Regions from separate parts of the Heyndrickxia sp. FSL W8-0423 genome, predicted to be linked through region 4. Evidence: predicted binding sites of a transcription regulator. Region 4 holds the regulator's gene; each other region holds the start of a gene.

Region 1 (3,199 bases), 890 kb from region 4:
AGCGTTTGCTTATAGTTTACTAGGGACGAAGGTTAGTATTATTTTAGAAGAAAATAATGATTTTTCATTTGATCAAGACATTCTTAAAGAACTAAAGAGACAATTGAAAAAAAGAAAAATATCATTATATCCTAATGCGAAATCTCTTCACTTTTCGGAAAATGAGTTTGGAGTAGACTGTACGTTTACAAATCATAAAGATGAAACAGTGATGATTCATTCGAATGCTATTTATATTGAAGAGGAGGCTAAAGGGAATACGAATGAACTCGGATTGGAAAGAATGGGTTTAGCGATCGATAATAACGGTTTTATTGTTTGTGACCGTATTGGGAAAACGAATATGGATCATATATTCGCAATTGGAGATGTGTCAGGGGGCCCATTTCTTGCTGCTAAAGCAATCAAACAAGGAAAAGCAGTCGCCGAAATCATTGCTGGAGGAAAAAGTGAAATCGATTTAACATGGATGCCTGAGGTTGTACACTCTGTACCTCCAATTGCATATGCAGGATTTTCCGAGGAACAGGCAAAGGCAGCTGGTTATCCAGTAAAAATAGGCCGTTATCAACTTTCCGGCAGCGGATTTGCCATGCTATCAGGAAATCGGGATGGATTGGCAAAAGTTGTCATTGATGAAGAAACGAATAGAATACTAGGTACGCACATCATTGGTGAGGGTGCTATTGAACTAATTTCAACGGCTGTTATTGGTGGGGAAATGGTGGCAAGGGATGAAGACTTCCTATTTCCAACTTACCCGCATCCAAGTATGAATGAGGCGATTCTTGAAGCAATGGAGGATACATTAGGTTTATCCATCCATCAAGCACCAAAACGAATGGGAAGAAAAGAAAAAGTTGTTAGAAATTCGTAAATAGTTGATTGGACTAGGACTGAACTGCAATTTAGTCACTAGTCTTTTTTTGTTTTTCCGCTTAAATTCCTCTCTGTTTAAAGCATTTTCCACATAGAAACCAACATTACCAGATGAATTCTAATTTCAAGTTGTCAACAAAATATCCGAGAAATTTTTATGACGTATTTATGAATTTAAATTGTCGAGATTGTGAAGATGTGCACAAAAGGATAAAATTGCAGTACAATTTATCAGAACAAATTTAAAAAAATAAATGATGATATTTTCTTTTACTTGTGAAAGATTATACATACTTCGTAGATTGGGAAGGAGAGAGAAAGTGTGAAAAAGAAACATATCCCATGGAAAATAACAGTATTGATGCTCCTATCATCAATATTTCTTTTGAGTGGCTGTGACACTAGTAAAATAGCAGTCTTAAATCCACAAGGCCCTGTTGCACAAAAGCAATATGATTTAATCGTATATTCATTTTGGTTAATGATGATTATTTTAGTTGTTGTTTTGGGATTATTTATTTTTATGATATTCAAATATCGTGAAAAACGCTTAGCGGCGGATTATATCCCACCTGATCAACATGGTAATAAATGGCTTGAAATTATTTGGACGGCAATTCCAATTGTCATCATTATAGCTGTTGCCATTCCTACTATTAAAGCAAACTATGCGTTAGAAGATATACCAAAAGGCTATGAGGATAAGAAGCCAATTACGATTAATGTGACTTCTGCAGATTGGAAATGGATTTTTAGTTATCCAGAACAAGGGATTGAAACAGTGAACTATGTGAATATTCCTAAAGGTACTCCAGTTAAATTCCAATTAACATCTGCAGGAACGATGGCATCATTTTGGATACCTGAATTAGGCGGTCAAAAATATACGATGCCCAATCATTCAATGGAACTAATATTACTTGCAGATAAACCGGGATCCTATTTAGGAAGAAATGCTAATTTTAATGGTGAAGGTTTTGCCCATATGGATTTCGAAGTTCTTTCCCAAACGCAGGAAGATTTCGATAAATGGGTGAAAGACGTAAAGAAAACAGCACCAAAATTAACAAAAGCTGATTATAACAAGATATTAAAACCTGGTGTAGTTGGACGAATGACTTATACAGGTACACATTTACCATGGGTGAAAGCACCACATCAACATGGTGTGATGAAGAAACAAGAAACCAATCAAAAACAACATAAAATGGATGGTATGGACATGGATATGAACATGGACATGTCAGAACATCAACACTAAAAAGATTGGAGGAGAACAGGATGAAGCTTGATGAATTTTTCGTCACCGGCGAGCCGATTATATATGTAACAGAAGCAGGAATCGCCCTTGCGATGATCGCTATCGTTTTTTTCTTAACTTACTTTAAAAAATGGAAATGGCTTTGGCAAAACTGGTTGACAACTGTCGATCATAAAAAGATCGGTGTTATGTATGTATTAGTCGCAGTATTAATGCTTTTCCGTGGTGGTGTTGATGCATTGATGATGCGTGCACAACTGACGGCACCGAACTTAAAATTATTAGATGCGAATCACTATGATGGTATTTTTACAACACATGGTACGATTATGATTTTATTTATGGCAATGCCATTTTTAATGGGGTTAATAAATATTGCTGTTCCACTTCAAATTGGAGCACGTGATGTTGCTTATCCGATGCTTAATGCATTCAGTTTTTGGACGTTTGCTGCCGGGTGTGCACTCTTTAATATTTCCTTTATTATTGGTGGATCACCTACTGCAGGATGGACTTCCTATTTTCCATTAGCGGGTACTGAATTTAGTCCTGGAGTTGGAAATAACTATTATGCAGTTGCGTTGCAAATTGCGGGGATCGGTACACTTATTACGGGTATTAACTTCTTAGTGACGATTCTTAAGATGAGAGCAAAAGGTATGTCATTAATGAAGATGCCAATGTTCGTATGGTCCGTATTAATTATGTGTATCATTATTATCTTTGCTTTCCCTGTATTAACAGTTGCTTTAGCTTTAATGACTTTTGACCGTCTATTTGGCTCTCATTTCTTTACGATGGCATCAGGCGGTATGCCAATGCTTTGGAGTAATCTGTTCTGGATATGGGGACATCCAGAAGTATATATTGTGTTATTACCTTCTTTAGGTATTTATTCAGAAATTATCAGTACATTTGCGAAGAAACGATTATTTGGATATAAATCGATGGTCTTTTCAATGTTAGCTATTGCGCTATTTAGTTATTTCACATGGGTGCATCACTTCTTTACGATGGGGAATTCAGCGGCTGTTAACTCATTCTTCTCGATTTCAACGA
Region 2 (3,199 bases), 280 kb from region 4:
TGGGCAGGCATTACCAGAAGCAAAGGATGTTGCCTATGTTGGCGGGCCAAATACAACGGTTGAGATGGGGCAACGAAACGGCTTAGTCTTTGGTGAAATGTGGATTCCTGTTGTTAGGAAATAAGAGATTGAAGGAAAGTTTAAGTTTGCAAGGCAGAAGGCTAAATTAGCTGGAACTATTCGAGGCCCGTATTTAAAGGAGACTATTAAAAGTAACAGCACCTCTTCATTGAATTAGAGGTGCTGTTACTTTTTTGCAAAAACGCTAATCAAAATAATTAAATTATAACGATTTTCTTAAATTACTGGTTTCATCGTTTCTTTTAGGACGGAAACGGAATGATTAAATTGTTCTTTTTCCTTTCCACTCAGCTCAATCTCAACTATTTCTCGAATGCCGGCACGGTTAATGACAGCGGGTACTCCAATAAATACATCATTTTGACCATATTCTCCGTCTAGATAAGCAGATACTGTCAAAATGCTGTTTTCATTATTAAGGATTGCTTTTGTAATCCGCACGAGAGACATTCCTATTCCATAGTATGTCGCCCCTTTTCTTTCAATGATCTGATAAGCTGCATCACGGACATTTACAAAAATGTCATCTAAACATTCTTTTTTCAAATCTCCCTTCCGTTCTAAAACAGAATCAAGATGTTCAATTCCAATCATTGCATGACTCCAAACAGGAAGTTCTGTATCTCCATGTTCACCGATGATGGCTGCATGAACATTCCTTGTATCTACGTTAAAATACTTCCCTAGTGCAGATCTTAGACGTGCAGAGTCTAATACTGTCCCAGATCCTATTACACGTTCTTTTGGCAGACCAGATTCTTTCCAAGTTACATAAGTTAAAATATCCACCGGGTTTGTTGCAACTAAGAATATTCCATTAAATCCACTTTCCATAATACCTTTTACAATTTGTTTAAATATTTTAGTGTTTTTTTCCACTAATTCCAAACGGGTTTCTCCTGGTCTTTGGGCCAGTCCAGCAGTAATGACCACCAAGTCTGCGTTCGCACAATCTTGATAAGAACCACTCCATACACGTATAGGTGATGGCGCGAAAGGCATTCCATGATTAAGATCCATCGCTTCCCCTTCTGACTTTGCTTCATTGACATCAATTAAAACTAGTTCCTCAGCAACTCCTTGATTAATGAGAGAATAGGCATAACTACAACCTACAGCACCTGTTCCAACTAATACAATACGATTTACTTTTTCTTTATTCATGGTAATAGATCTCCCTTCTGATTCTAAAGATTAAAAGATTATCCAGCTATCCAACATCGCTGGCTTTTTATAAATAAATAGGGCAATATTCCCGCTATAAATAAACTGAGGAGTCTTGCGATATATCCTTTTAATTTAAACACCGTCAGCATAACTATAATAACTAGCTAACTAATTTGTGAAATGTTTCACAATAGGATATAAAAAAATATATCTTTCAAGACAAATTTACATTATTACTTTTCTGATAACACCGTTAGTATACCATAAGTTTTGTGAAAAATTTCACAAAATTTACGAACAAAATATGAATATTATTTTTAAAAGCGGACATTCTCCGAGACTTTAAATCTCGTATTTTTATAGGTAAAATTATTGATAACTAATGCCTTTTAACATCCCAATGTAAGCGTAAAATCAAAAAGCCGTGGATGATTAGCGAATAGTAACGATAAGGAGATGATTTTTATGAAAAGGATTCCAGTTACAATGGTAAGAAAGGATTTGTTAGATATCCCTCAATATTCGCTTCCAGCCGGATTTCGTATAAGGTTATTTGAAAAAGGCGACGAACATAATTGGACTCGTGTTGAAACAAGTGTAGATGAATTTAAAAACGAACAAGCTGCACTAGAGCACTTTAACAAAGAATTCGGGCCACATTTGGACGAAATGTCACGAAGATGTGTTTTTATTGAGAATGGAGATGGAGAAGTGATTGGTACCACCACAGCATGGTATGGCGACTTACATGGCGATGGAGAAGTATCCGGCAGAATTCATTGGGTAGGTATTGTTCCAGAATATCAAGGGAAGAAACTTTCAAAACCATTACTTAGTGCTGCTATGAATATTTTGGCCAATAATCATTCAAAATGCTATCTTACATCGCAAACGACAAGTTACCAAGCAATCAATATGTACTTAAATTATGGGTTTGAACCTTTACTTACCAAACCAAGCTGTCATGAAGCCTGGTCCTTGTTAGAAGATAATTTAAACCGAAAAATACTAAAATAACATTTAAAGTAGAAGTCCAAGAACATCTTGGCGGTACGTTGGTGGGGAAGTGTTTGCACTCATCGGATTATACTTACTTCTATTCAAACGAAGTGAAAAACTTTCAATCTATGAAAACACGATTGTTTTGACTTTAAAAGGGCAAGAACTATTGATTCCAAAAGAGCAGATTAGCCAAATCGAATATCAGAAACTAAAAGTTAGAAGAAGTCCTGTCGTGAATTATTATCCAGTACTCATATTAAACGATCAAAAAAAAGTGTTAATTAATAAGGCATTTAATTCAATGGTCAATCAAGATTTCAAGAAAGTTATCGAGTCATACCTTTGAATATCACGATTCTAAAAAGGTGCCCCAAAAGTATAGAATTTGGGGCACCTACTATTTTTCAAAACTTATTATCTAAACTTGCAAACACTTTGTGAACTTCGTTATATAGATGTTTCCAACTTTCGGATGTGCTTGCAATTTCACTTAAACTATTCATGTAAAGCTTAATAATAAACTTTCCAAGCTTACTGCTGGGAGTGGTCTCAAGCGTATTCATGATCTGCTGCAATCTTTCATTCATAACCTTGACAGTTTCCACTTCAAATTCATCATTAGTATAATCATATGTGGCATGTTCATACGCATCTTTAAGATCAAAAGGTGCAGTTAATATATAAACAATGGAAGAAACAATTGGTTCAACAAATTGTGGCTCGCTTTCCATGATTTCCGGTGAAACTTGGTTTAACACAACAGTTTCTAAGTTGTTGATTACTTCTGACATTTAATTTGCACCCCAATTATATTATTTTTGAACTATGTATTCTAGATAAAAAAAGCACGTATGGTAAAAAGAAAATGCATTAGCATCCTTCAAATTTCATCATGATTATACAAAAAACTAAGCAACTTTTATACTATTTAAAAAAAATAATTTTCCAG
Region 3 (3,199 bases), 1.7 Mb from region 4:
TCTACCCGACTTGCGAACGGAAGGGAGAACGTACCAACCCCACAGAAAAGGTCAATCATTTTTTCAGTTTCCTTTGGTTGTCCCATCTCTAGCGCTAGTTCAACTAATTTTTGTGCTTGTGTTGGATTCGTTTGGAAAAACGTATCAAACCATAGACGGTAGCGATAACCTGCCATTTCATCATAGATGAAATCACGTCCGGCTAATACATGTGTCTTTTCCGATTGCGTACGATCCGCCCAATCTGTATTTTCAAGCCATAATAAGCTTTTTACTTGAGGGAATTTTTCTCCGACACGTTGAATCAAATCGCCTGCAGCAGATTCAAGGTGACCTGTTGGTGACTCAGTCGCAAAAAGGGCGAGCATCATTTCACCTGTCGCAAATGATTGTCGAACCATTAAATGGCGTAACAATCCTTCATGGGTATCTTTATCATAGCCTTTAAGTTGATGTTCCTTCGTCCAATTTGCTACTTCCATTGCCGCTTCAACCATTTCTTTACCTGCAATTAAGCATGTTTCAAGGGAGATGATTTTTCTAAAATTACCTGCCTCATGGAGCCCAAGAGAGCCGTCTTTCGCAAATGTAAATTCCATTTTATTACGATAACGCCATGGGTCATCCATTCCAATTGTATCTTGAACAAGTGTTGGGTCAAATCCCTGTGCTTCGATTGCCTGTTTGACATGTGCCGTTTTTTGTTTTAATTGTCCTGCATAATCCCAATGCTGCCAAACACAGCCTCCACAAAGACTAAAATGCGGACATGGGGGTGTTACGCGTTCTGGGTGCGCTTCTAAAATTTCTTCAGTCAGCGCTTTTCTTCTTCTTTTCTCTGGCTGATCCACAATTACACGTACTTTTTCACCTGGAAGGGTTTGGGGAATAGTAAGCCTTAATTTCTTCGGATTTCCAAGTTCGTTTTCACGCCAAACAACTGCTTGTCCGGAACCTTTTGCATCTAATTGGCGAATTTCAGTAACCAATGTTTCTCCTTTAGTAACAGTCAATCGATGTTCCTCCTCCTACATTATCTATATGATAAAAAAACAGACCGTCCCATGACGATTCGTTGATTCATTTATGAATTTGTAACATATCTACTTATTATAACGAATCAAGACCTAATTGAAAATATTTCATACATAGTAGTTTTTACTAACGAATAAATTTTGTGTTTTCGATTTCTTTTGATAATAAAGATTGAATTATTGCAGATAGTAAAAAATGGATTCAAATAAACTCTCTAAATGGTAATTTGTTCACAATTTAAACAACTAAATTTCACATATTCCTCAACAATACGTTGTAATTCTGTCATTAATGGACGTTAGAAATGAATGGTAACAGGGTAAAATAGTCGGTAAGGAGAGATGAAGCCATGTATAAAAAACAGGAAAAGAAACTCATTTGGATTAGTTTTATAGTGGCAGGAATAATGTTGTTGTCTATTTTAGGACGTATTTTCGCAAGCTAAGGAGTGATATAAATGGATGGGGGAAATTCAGTATTTTACAGTCGTGTACTAACAGAACTTACATTATCATTTCATATTATTTACGCGACGATCGGTGTCGGTGTCCCATTGATGATCATGATTGCACAATGGATTGGGATTAAGAAAAATGACGAGCATTATATTTTACTTGCCAGACGACTTGCACGTGGTTTTGTGATTACGGTTGCTGTCGGAGTCGTAACTGGGACAGCCATCGGGCTGCAATTGTCATTATTATGGCCGAATTTTATGGAACTGGCGGGAAATGTTATTGCCTTACCGTTATTTATGGAAACCTTCGCCTTTTTCTTTGAAGCAATTTTCTTAGGGATCTATTTATATACATGGGATCGCTTTGAAAATCAGCGCAAGCATATGCTGTTGCTAATACCGGTAGCTATCGGTGCTTCGATGTCAGCTGTTTTCATTACAATTGTGAATGCGTTTATGAACGCACCACAAGGTTTTGATGTGGTGAATGGTCAATTAGTTAATATTAAGCCGATACTTGCTATGTTAAATCCTGCGATGCCAACGAAGGTAGGCCATGTACTAGTTACTGCTTATATGACATCTGCATTTGTACTGGCAGCAATCGCAGCATTTAGAATGTTAAAAGGATCCAAGCACGTATATCATAAAAAATCTTTATTTTTATTCATGAAATTGGGCTTGATTTTTTCCATTGCTTCATTAATTATTGGAGATTTCTCTGCTAAATATTTAGTGAAATATCAACCGGAAAAATTAGCTGCCGCCGAATGGCATTTTGAAACAGGTAAAGGGGCACCTCTCGTATTATTCGGTGTAACTGATGGCGAAGAGGTAAAGTATGCGATAAAAGTCCCTTATGCATTAAGTGTTCTAGCGCATAGTAATCTAAATGCGGAAGTGACAGGATTGAATGAATTTCCAAAGGATGAAGTTCCTCCTCTTTATATTCATTATTTATTTGATACGATGGTCCTTATTGGAACATTTATGATTATTTTCTCCGCCATCTATGTATTTGGAAAAATCAAAGGCTGGACATTTATCACCTCGCGATGGTTCCGATGTATCATTGTTGCAGGTGGTCCATTATCCATCATTGCCTTAGAAGCAGGTTGGTGGCTGGCAGAAGTAGGACGTCAACCATGGATACTTTATAAGTATATGAAGGTAACTGACGCAGCAACAAGTAGCGAACATGTTGATCTCATGCTCATGCTTTTCTGTATTTTGTATTTGATTCTTGGAATTGGTAGTATTGTCGTTCTTCGTCGGATGTTCCGCAACAATCCAATCGAACAAGAAATTGCTGATCGTCAGGCTGAAAAGGGCGGTGATTTAATATGAATTTGGAGGTTCTTGGAATATCGGTTTTGTGGTTGTTTCTGTTCGGCTATGTAATTATTGCTTCCATCGACTTTGGTGCGGGGTTTTTTAACGCATACAGCGTCTTAACCGGTCGTCAGCATATATTGACACATATTATCCAACGATATTTATCGCCAGTATGGGAAATTACGAATGTGTTTTTAGTTTTCTTTTTCGTTGGGATGGTTGGTTTTTTTCCGAAAACAGCTTTTTATTATGGAACAACCTTACTCGTACCAGCAAGCATTGGAATTATTTTATTGGCTATCCGTGGAAGCTATTATGCCTTCGAATCATATGGTTCGCGGGGACATAAAGGATACTCATTTATGTATGGAA
Region 4 (3,199 bases):
TTTGCGTCAAATATTGGCTGTAATTCCCATAATATTTCTGAATAGCGTGTCTTGATAATTCATACACTTGGGTAACGACTTTGTCTAAGAAATATCGATCATGCGAGACGATAAGTATGGCACCGTTATAGCCTTGTAAATACTGTTCCAGCCATGAAAGGGTGTCAATATCCAAATGGTTCGTAGGTTCGTCCAAAATTAAAATGTCTGGTTTAGTTAAAAGTAATTTAGCTAATGCTAAGCGGGTTTTTTGGCCGCCGCTTAATGTTTCAATCATTGTTCCATAATCAAAATCACTGAATCGCAGGCCGTGAAGGACTGAACGGATATCGGATTCATACTGATAACCACCTAAATCTTTAAAACGAATCTGTAATTGATCATATTCAGCTAAGATTTTGTTGTAAAGATCCGGTTTTTCATAGTAATACGGGTCTGCAATTTTTTGTTCTACATCTCTTATTTGATTCTCCATTTGCCGCAAATCTTGAAATACAGTTAACATTTCATCCCAAATGGATAAACTAGATTTCAATCCAGTATTTTGTGCAAGATAACCGATGGAAACATCCTTTGGTTTGACAATATCCCCGGAGTCTAATGACATTTGTCCAGAAATAATTTTTAATAACGTGGACTTTCCGGCACCGTTTCTCCCAACTAATGCAATACGATCTCTCGTCTGAATTTCTAATTTTATATTTGATAAAATAAGTTCAGCACCAAAATGTTTTGTTAGTTGTTGAACTTGTAATAAAATCATATTTATTTCACCTCATCTATATTGGTAGTGTACCGTATTCATGAGGGTTTGGGCAATGATTCACTATTTCTAAATAGGACACGGAAAGAAAAATAGTGTATGATAAATTGAGGGGTGTTTTCGATGTCAAAGCTTACTCATTTTAATGAGCAGGGAAGAGCGAAGATGGTTGATGTGAGTACTAAACCTGACACTGTCCGCACGGCGATTGCACAATCGAGTGTACAATTAAGCAATGAAATTTATCATTTAATCCGTAATAATAAAATGAAAAAAGGGGATGTTCTTGCAGTTGCACAAGTTGCAGGTGTTATGGCTGCAAAAAAAGCATGGGATCTTATTCCGATGTGTCATCCTATTCCAATTAATGGAGTAAATATTGAATTTAGTTGGGAACAAAAAGATCCAAATATGTATATGCTAAACATTATTTCAAGTGTAAAAACAAAGGGAAACACCGGTGTTGAAATGGAAGCATTAACTGCTGCATCTGTAACCGCTTTAACCGTTTATGATATGTGTAAAGCCATTGATAAAGGAATGGTTATTGGACCAACGTTTTTGATAGAAAAAACAGGCGGTGTTTCAAGTACTGATTATCTGAGGGAATAGATATTTCCCTTGAGGCCAACGTTTTTTTAGTTAGATTTATATGGGGGACCTATAGTATGAATGAAGAATTAATTAAAATACCTCAAGCGACAGCAAAGCGATTACCACTCTATTATCGATTTTTGAGGAATTTACATAACTCCGGTAAACAGCGTGTATCTTCAGCTGAGTTAAGTGAAGCTGTAAAAGTCGACTCCGCCACGATTCGCAGAGATTTTTCATACTTCGGGGCATTGGGGAAAAAGGGTTACGGATACAATGTTAATTATTTGTTATCATTTTTTCGTAAAACATTAGATCAAGATGAATTAACAAAAGTAGCTCTAATCGGTGTGGGAAATTTAGGAACAGCATTTTTAAATTATAATTTCATGAAAAACAATAATACAAAAATCGAAATCGCTTTTGATGTTGATCCAAATAAAGTCGGTAAAAAAATTGGAGATGTACCTATTTATAGTTTGGATGAGCTGGAGGCACGATTAATCAGTGAAGATATCAGTGTTATTATTCTTACGATTCCCGCAGAAGTTGCACAACGGGTTACTGATCAGCTGGCGAAAACAAACGTAAAAGGTATATTAAACTTTACACCGGCTAGACTAAATGTACCTTCATCTATACGTGTGCATCATATTGACTTAGCAGTAGAGTTGCAATCATTAGTTTATTTTTTAAAGCACTATCCAAATGACACGGAAATTTCACAAGACTAATAAATAGATAATGGATTAAACATCTAATTTGTATTATCATGTAAATATGAGGAGGTGGGCACAGATGGGACCAGGAATTGGAAGTATTATTCTCATTGTGATTGTTGCCTTACTAGTTTTCGGACCAAAGAAATTACCCCAATTGGGCAGAGCTGCCGGGGATACATTAAAAGAATTTAAAAATGCGACTAAGGGCTTGGCGGATGAAGAAGACGATAAGCCAAAAACGGATAAAGACAACGTTAAGTAAAATGTTAGGATGAATTCATATGAGTCAAAAAGACATGACGATTTTTGAACATATATCCGAGCTAAGGAAGCGACTGTTTGTGATAGTCGTTTTCTTTATCTTGGCTGTAATTGTAAGTTTTTTTCTTTCACAACCAATCATTCGTTATCTCCAGCATTCCGATTATGCAAAAGAGGTGACAATGAATGCGTTTCGGCTAACAGATCCTTTTAAAGTTTTTATGGAAGTTACTTTGTATTTGGCCATAGTGATTATTTTACCTGTAATTCTTTATCAACTTTGGGCATTTATTAGTCCCGGTTTATATGAAAAAGAACGGAAAATAACATTAAGTTATATTCCCATAGCTCTTGTTCTCTTTTTAGCTGGACTAGCATTCGCTTATTTTATATTGTTTCCGTTAATCTTACGGTTCATGATGAAGCTATCATCACAAATGGATATTAATCCGGTCATCGGTATTAATGAATATTTTTCGTTTTTGTTTCAAATTACCTTCCCATTTGGGATACTGTTTGAATTACCAATCGTTATCATGTTCTTAACGCGATTAGGAATCATTACACCAATGTTTTTGGCGAAGATTAGAAAGTACGCATATTTCTTTCTACTCGTCCTTGCTGCTTTTATCACACCGCCTGACGTAATGTCACAAATTGTCGTCGGTGTACCGCTAATGATTTTATACGAAATTAGTATATTGGTTTCGAAAGTCGGTTATCGAAAAGCGAAAGCAGCGGAATTAAAATATGCGCTGCAAAGCGAAAGTAAAAAAAAATAAAACCTTCCAATTGGGAGGTTTTATTTTTTTTGATGGCTTTTTAGGCGAAAATGCAAAGTGATTAATCGAAAGCCTGA

Evidence for each region. Region 4 encodes Rex, which represses fermentation and respiration genes when NADH is low (regulators of the CRP and FNR family bind a similar motif). Its sites were predicted from a motif close to TTGTGAAATATTTCACAA; they were not measured.
Region 1: qoxA (cytochrome aa3 quinol oxidase subunit II) is a predicted target of Rex. The motif match lies at 1,068-1,085, and genes of this name have one in related genera.
Region 2: MKY81_RS04975 (L-lactate dehydrogenase) is a predicted target of Rex. The motif match lies at 1,422-1,439, and genes of this name have one in related genera.
Region 3: MKY81_RS14850 (cytochrome ubiquinol oxidase subunit I) is a predicted target of Rex. The motif match lies at 1,254-1,271, and genes of this name have one in related genera.

The regions. Positions count from the first base shown of each region.
Region 1 covers NZ_JBBPBE010000001.1:2,145,037-2,148,235, forward strand. The annotation lists gene MKY81_RS10875 (dihydrolipoyl dehydrogenase family protein) at 1-877, shown strand, start outside; gene qoxA (cytochrome aa3 quinol oxidase subunit II) at 1,202-2,140, shown strand; gene qoxB (cytochrome aa3 quinol oxidase subunit I) at 2,161-3,199, shown strand, end outside.
Region 2 covers NZ_JBBPBE010000001.1:975,346-978,544, reverse strand. The annotation lists gene MKY81_RS04980 (GyrI-like domain-containing protein) at 1-124, shown strand, start outside; gene MKY81_RS04975 (L-lactate dehydrogenase) at 298-1,245, opposite strand; gene MKY81_RS04970 (GNAT family N-acetyltransferase) at 1,714-2,265, shown strand; gene MKY81_RS04965 (hypothetical protein) at 2,315-2,596, shown strand; gene MKY81_RS04960 (hypothetical protein) at 2,655-3,041, opposite strand.
Region 3 covers NZ_JBBPBE010000001.1:2,922,414-2,925,612, forward strand. The annotation lists gene rlmD (23S rRNA (uracil(1939)-C(5))-methyltransferase RlmD) at 1-1,013, opposite strand, end outside; gene MKY81_RS14850 (cytochrome ubiquinol oxidase subunit I) at 1,493-2,839, shown strand; gene MKY81_RS14855 (cytochrome d ubiquinol oxidase subunit II) at 2,836-3,199, shown strand, end outside.
Region 4 covers NZ_JBBPBE010000001.1:1,256,072-1,259,270, forward strand. The annotation lists gene MKY81_RS06385 (ABC-F family ATP-binding cassette domain-containing protein) at 1-763, opposite strand, end outside; gene moaC (cyclic pyranopterin monophosphate synthase MoaC) at 887-1,375, shown strand; gene MKY81_RS06395 (redox-sensing transcriptional repressor Rex) at 1,432-2,091, shown strand; gene MKY81_RS06400 (twin-arginine translocase TatA/TatE family subunit) at 2,156-2,341, shown strand; gene tatC (twin-arginine translocase subunit TatC) at 2,361-3,122, shown strand; gene MKY81_RS06410 (YdiK family protein) at 3,143-3,199, opposite strand, start outside.